DNA from 2 places in the Bacillus sp. ABR genome. Region 2 is predicted to be linked to the other one. Evidence: predicted binding sites of a transcription regulator. Region 2 holds the regulator's gene; the other holds the start of a gene.
What was found. The regulator LexA, encoded in region 2, represses DNA repair genes until DNA is damaged. The targets are predictions, from matches to a motif close to CGAACATATGTTCG.

Region 1: a site for LexA is predicted at 1,383-1,396, ahead of OIT90_RS13435 (ImmA/IrrE family metallo-endopeptidase). Genes of this name have one in related genera too.

Annotation. Positions count from the first base shown of each region.
Region 1 is NZ_JAOYSL010000003.1:652,466-655,887, forward strand. It holds gene OIT90_RS13430 (N-acetylmuramoyl-L-alanine amidase) at 203-1,102, opposite strand; gene OIT90_RS13435 (ImmA/IrrE family metallo-endopeptidase) at 1,412-1,960, shown strand; gene OIT90_RS13440 (poly-gamma-glutamate hydrolase family protein) at 1,987-2,610, opposite strand; gene OIT90_RS13445 (DUF5412 domain-containing protein) at 2,853-3,224, shown strand; gene OIT90_RS13450 (methyl-accepting chemotaxis protein) at 3,261-3,422, opposite strand, start outside.
Region 2 is NZ_JAOYSL010000003.1:107,530-110,951, reverse strand. It holds gene OIT90_RS10685 (STAS domain-containing protein) at 1-23, shown strand, start outside; gene OIT90_RS10680 (IseA DL-endopeptidase inhibitor family protein) at 56-598, opposite strand; gene OIT90_RS10675 (hypothetical protein) at 895-1,344, shown strand; gene lexA (transcriptional repressor LexA) at 1,390-2,010, opposite strand; gene yneA (cell division suppressor protein YneA) at 2,170-2,481, shown strand; gene OIT90_RS10660 (YneB family resolvase-like protein) at 2,499-3,146, shown strand; gene OIT90_RS10655 (DUF896 domain-containing protein) at 3,216-3,422, shown strand, end outside.

The DNA.
Region 1 (3,422 bases), 540 kb from region 2:
GGAACGAAATCCGCGTCCTGATTCCATTTTTACATAGACTTGCATACAATACGCTATACGCTGCAACGATTGAGGTGCCAAAATGAAAAAGAAAATCAAACAACTAAGGTATGTTCAGTTTGCCGAATATCAGCCATCCCCATATACTAGGCGATTAATTGAAAAAAGTGAAACAGCCATCCAATCATACAAACAGAAACACTCACTGATTTAATAGTTTAAGCAGCTTTTCCTTCGTTTTAGGACCGTATACCCCATCACTTGTCAGACCGTTCACCAGCTGAAAGCGTGCCACGGCATTCGCCGTTTTTTCTCCGTAAACACCATCGATGCCTTTATCTGCAGCCGATTTATCAGGATAAAAATAAACGGCAGCAAGCGCTTTTTGGACGAGGCGTACGTGCTCTCCCTTCGTTAGAGGCGAAGTCACCTTTAAAATCCCATCCGGCAGCTCATACATCATTTTTCCATCATTTCGATAAATTTTAAGAACCTGTCCAATTTGAATCTTGTTCGGGTCGCTAATGTTATTCCACTTCTGTAGATCCTGAACTGTGACGTCATGAGCTTTAGCAATACTCGTTAACGTATCCCCGCTTTTGACGACATACGTGATGACCGTCTCAGGGTCTCCTGCCGTTTCAATTCCTTTTTTAAATTCATCCCATGTAGCAAGAAGCAGGCGTGGACATGCTTTTCCAGACCAGTGCTGATGTGTAACCACGTTAGCTAGTGGAATGTTATGTTCTTTCAGCAGCTTTTGGATGAGCCATTGCGCATGTTTGACCGCTTGCTGGAAATTCCCATCTTCATTTTCACAAATTTCAATGCCGATCGACTTTCGATTACCATTGCCTTGTCCGTCCCCTGCATGCCAGCCATTTTCATTTAACGGCAGATGCTGAAAAATTTCATGATCATCCACTGTAAAGTGCCAGCTCACCTCTGTCGTTGGGCGTTTCACATATGCCGCATGACTTTTCGCATCCGCTCCTTTTGATGTGTTTGCTGTGTTATGCACCGTCACATACATCGGTGTCATGGCGTATCCTGGGCGGTTTCCGTTTCCAACTGGAATAAAATCTTGATAAATTTCTACCATGTTCTGCACTCCCTTTTGCTAGATTGAATTGATCTTTCTCATCAATTGGTGGCGTTCGTAAGACAACATGAGTTTGTTTTAGTGATAAGACTATGGTAAAATTTGAATTCAATCACTCATTTTAGTAGTGGAAAACGTAAAAATGAAGAAAAAAACAGGAATTAATTCCATTTTTCCTTGATTTTATGTTAAAATTGTTAAAAATAAGCCGATAATAAAAGTAAGCAATAGCTCAATTAGCTATTTAGTCCTATATGGACTTTTCTTTTACGTCAAAAATAGAACATACGTTTGCTTGGAGGTTTTTAAATGACTGGATTTTTAACCCATTTAGAAGAAGAGATTAAACGGTTATATGCCAAACTACAAATAAGCGGTCCTGCTTATAGAGACATGCAAAGGATCGCTTCTGAATTTCATGTATGGGTCCACTATGAGGATACTGGCAGCATGATGATCAAACATCAAGGTCTTTACAGTATTATATTAAACAGATCTCTATCATCAGAGGAACAATGGCAGGATTTTGCCCACGAGCTTTGTCATGTGCTCAAGCATGCAGGCAATCATTTCAAGATGCACAAACTCTTTCGAGAACTGCAAGAGTTTCAGGCTAAACAATTTATGTATCACTTTTGTGTACCGACCTTTATGCTGATGCAAATGAAGCTTCCAAACCTTCGGCAGCAAGCCATTTTACACATTGCGCAAACATTTCACGTCACCTGGGCTTTTGCTGAAAAGCGGCTTGCCTTATTCGAACAACGGAAAGCCGGCATTCGCTTCCAACAAGAGTTTACATCTTATTTAATGAAAGCCGAAAAGGTCGCGGAAAAAGAAGCTGTTTATCAAACGTAAGCCTCTCTGCATAGGGGAACAGGCGTTTATTCATACAGGTTTAATACTTGCTTGAGTACATTTGTGTACCGATAAAATTGCTCATTTTGCGTTTCGCGGCGATAGCGCCGTCTGAAGTCTTGAAAGAATGCTCTTCTTTGCGCCTGACTGATTTCAAGTTGTACACTTTTTCCCGTCAGACATTGATTATTGATATTGTGAGGATGTGTTCCAGAATAACGATCAGATTCAGATAGCAGCACTGCTTGGAAGCCATTAAGCGTTAAACGTTTCACTGTTTCCGCCGCTCTTTCTCTGTCTGTCCCGCCCACTAATGTTTGAAGCATCTCCGTTTCCCCGTAGCCATGGAGCGCAAACGTGTAATGATGGGTATGCACTAGAGAAAGGCAGACCGGCTCATCGAAACGTGTGCTTGTAATGTGAAGCACATGATTGCCTTTCACTTTAAGGCCTTCAAATAAATACATAGACTGATTACTTGCGATTTCATGAATGAGCTCACTCACGCCAGATTCAATTCCTCCGGCATGAGGGGATAAAACCAAAAGCTGGTCACCTTTCCGCTCGTGAAGAATTTGATAATCGATTCCTTCTCTTTCATGAGCGGAAAGCTCTTCATAACTTTGATATGTATCAATGATTTGCGTCATTCCATCTTCCCCATTTCTCTATATGAGCATAAGTCTACTGATCTTAAATTCTTTTGTAAAGGGATTTCGAATGACCTATCAACATAAAACATCCTTAAATTTTCCTTATCTTTACGGCTATCTGTTGAATTTTGAGAAAAAATGACCGATAATTGAAATGAATAGAACTTTTGGACTATATGAATCTTTTTGCATTCTCTCTCATAAATTAGAAATATTGTGATCTACATCTGGAGGAATTCATGTTAAAAAAGAAAACCACCATCACCCTTGTCATCTTATTCCTTAGCTTCGCTGGCATCATTTACTGGAAATGCTTTTCTCTTCAAGGCGTATCTCACGGAACCTTTATCCGCTCGATGACATCACCAGACGGAACATATATCATCAACACCTATCGACATAGCGGAGGGAAACTAAAGGAGAACGCAGTTAGAGCAGAAATTGAAAACAAGCTCACCCACCGAAAGAAAACGATTTACTGGAAATACCCTGATAAAGACCCCCTCATCAAATGGAAAAATGGACAGCTTGTTCAAATCGGGCATGAATTTTTAAATGTGGTAAAGGGTGAAACATACGATTATCGCTTTGATCGGAACAAAAGAAAATAGCGTATTAAAAAAACGAATCCCTCTTGGATTCGTTTTTTACGTTGACATCACATGCTGCATAAATTCTTTCATTTCTTTACTTACGATTGTCAGTCGTTCCACAATTTCACTAAACTCTGTTACAAGTAAAGCCTGCTCTGCTGATGAACCTTTCATATGTCCCATACTCTCAAGTAATGTATGTATATTGGAGGAAAT
Region 2 (3,422 bases):
TGACTGAATTTTCTCCAATATAAAAACCAGGCCGATGAGAGGCCTGGTTTTTTATTTAGATGACAGCGTCAATTTGTGTGACTTTCCAATCTTTTTGTACTTTTTCGTACGTAACAGTTCGTTTTACTTTGCGTCCATCAAGTGTTGGGACAGTAAATTCATATGTGCGGACTGTTTGTTTCTTAGAAACAAGTTTAGGTGTGGCTTTTTCCCAATTGAGCATGTTATCTCCGTCACCGACTGGAACAGCCATTTTGCCTTTATGAACAATAAACTGATAATCTTTTAAACCATGTTTGATGGCATCTTGAGTGAACACTTGAGATAGGTAGCTGTTTAATTTTTTCTTTGTATCAAATGTTTTAGAAAGATAGTTGTATGTCATATCTTTATAGGTAAATGATTTTAATTTGTAATTAGAATGTTCTTTAATTTTGTAGCCTGACATTGCACTCCAAAAGTGTTCTCTTGCATCAAGGGCAATATGTAACGCTTCTTTATTTGTCAAAGCGGCTGATTTCTTGGAAGCGGCCAATGTTGTAGTTTGTAATGAGATCATAAGCATAATAGCAGTTAATAAAACAAATAATTTTTTCAAGGCAATTGCCTCCTTTTCTCAATGAAAACTTCTTATGTTACAAATGTTACAATAATTACAGTGATATTACAAGTATTAAATCTAAATGTTTTTTTATTTCTTTTGTTTCTAATTATATAACGTTTGAGGGAGACAAAAAGTTTTCATTTTTTTTATTTTCTTCTTAATGATTATTTAACCGTTCTAAAGAAGAACGAAACGTCTTTTGGAAAAATTTCTATTTAGACGTTTAACACACTTTTTTTATTTATGACATATACTGTCGTGATGAATGTCTAAAGAAAGTGGTGTTTATTATGTATCATCCGTATGAAGGTGTGTGGAATGGGTACTCATATGATAGGCAGATGCAAGGATTTCCATCTGTTGGTATTCCTCAAGGTGGAGGGTTTCCTGGGTTTCCAATCGGAGGAGGAGGTACTTGGCCAGGGCAAGGTTCAGGCGGACACTCAGCCCCGCCGGCACCGCCGCAGCATATCATTTCGCAGTATCAGCAAGCACTCTCTCAGCCACAAAGTATGCAGTCGCTTATATCTGGGCACGGTGTTGGCGGAGGCCATCAAACTGTACAATTTGCAGCGGGATGTAATAGAAGATGGACAATTGTGCTTTTGAGAAACGGTCAAGTATTTTTAATGTATATCCTTTCCTCACAGCCATTTGGCCGAACTACTGGCTTTATATGGCCGAACTTTACATTTGGTTCCTTCCCAAGTTCAAGTATTCTTGCCTATTCTTGTGCATAAGAAAAAGCCGGTTCTCATCAGCAGCTGATGAAATACCGGCTTTTTTTAATGAATATTTCGAAATACGCCAATCACTTTACCTAGTATACTCACATTCTGTAAAATAATCGGTTCCATTGATGGGTTCTCTGGCTGTAATCTAAAGTGTGTATCTTCTTTATAAAAGCGTTTGACTGTCGCTTCATCTTCCTCTGTCATGGCGACCACAATATCACCATTGTTAGCGGTGCTTTGCTGACGCACAATGACATAGTCCTTGTCCAAAATACCTGCATCAATCATACTTTCTCCCATAATTTCAAGCATAAACACTTGTTCATCTGGTGCTGCAAAAGTCTCTGGAAGAGGGAAGTATTCTTCTACATTTTCAACAGCGGTGATAGGAAGACCGGCCGTTACTTTTCCGATGACTGGAACGTTCATTACAGCACTCTTTGGAATATTCATTTCCTCTTCATCTAGTACTTCGATCGCTCTAGGTTTTGTCGGGTCTCTTCTAATTAAGCCCTTTGTTTCTAGTCTAGCTAAATGTCCATGGACCGTTGAACTGGATGCTAGACCGACAGCTTCTCCAATTTCACGGACGGATGGGGGATAACCCTTGCTTTTTACTTCATCTTTGATGAATTTCAGGATATCGAGTTGTCTTTTTGATAGCTTCGTCATCTTTTGCACCTCAAAACGTCAATTTTAAAGAAATTATAGCATGTTTTTCCTAACAGTACAAACATAGGTTCGAAAAAAACGTTTGACAGAAACGTTTGTTCGTATTTATAATGAGTGACAGAAAGAGCGAACACATATTCTATTAGGAGAGATGACATTATGAGGTTAAAAGAATCTATTATTTTTATTGGGGTATTCTCATTCATCGTTGGCATATTTCTCTCACTTATTGCAGTCACAAGCCATAATGATACAAATCAGTATGTTAAAATAGAGGTTCAATCAGGTGATACTCTTTGGGGGTTAGCTGATCAAGTAAACGACAGCAAATCAATCGACAAAAATGCATTTATTGATTGGGTTACCGAACACAATGATCTTGCTTCAACTGAAATCCAGCCTGGCGACATTCTTGTTATACCCGTCAAAAAAGAGCATCCAGTCGTATATCAGCTTGCAACAGTACAATAGAAAGGTCGATTTTAGACATGAACGCAATCATTTATGCGAGAGTAAGCACTGTCAAAGAAGAGCAGGAAACCTCGCTGAAAAGACAAGAAGAAGAACTGCTGGCGTTAGCTGCCATGCACAAGATGAATGTGGTCAAAGTCATCAAAGAAAAAGCGAGTGGATATGATCTAAATCGTGATGGTGTGTTTGAAATGCTTGCTGCACTGAAGGAAGAGTCAATCGATGCCGTTCTGATCCAGGATGAAACTCGTCTTGGAAGAGGACAAGCAAAAATTGCACTTCTTCATTGTCTATTTAAAGAGAACGTAAAGGTATACAGCGTATTTCATAGAGGAGAGCTTGAGCTTTCAGAAGCAGATGAAATGGTCATTGAGATTGTAGGGGTCGTTGAAGAGTACCAACGGAAAATTCATAACCTGAAAATCAAGCGGGGAATGAAAAGGGCAGTTGAGCGCGGATATCAGCCTGAACTGAATTTAAGGCAGCAGGACCATGCACCTGGCCGTGAGCGTATTGAAGTGCCGATTTCAGAAATTGTTCGATTAAGAAAAAACAATATGACATTCGCCGAAATTGCCGCAACTCTTCAGGCATTAGGTTTTGACATTTCAAAAGCAACGGTGCATAGAAGGTATCAAGAATATGAAAAAGACCTTACCACCTAAAGCGTGATTTGTTGTCAAAATGATTGATATTTAGTAGTATGTAGAGAAAATGCTTTAAAGGAGTTTGTCATGATTTCTAAAGAACAGCTTGCAAGAATAAATGAGCTTTCAAAAAAGTCGAAAGAGACCGGTTTATCAGACGCTGAAAAAACAGAACAAAAGCAGTTGAGAGAAGAGTATTTGAAAGCTTTTCGTTCTTCTATGAAAAATACACTTAAAACTGTCAAGATTGTTGATCCTGAAGGAAACGATGTCACACCAGAAAAATTAAAAAGA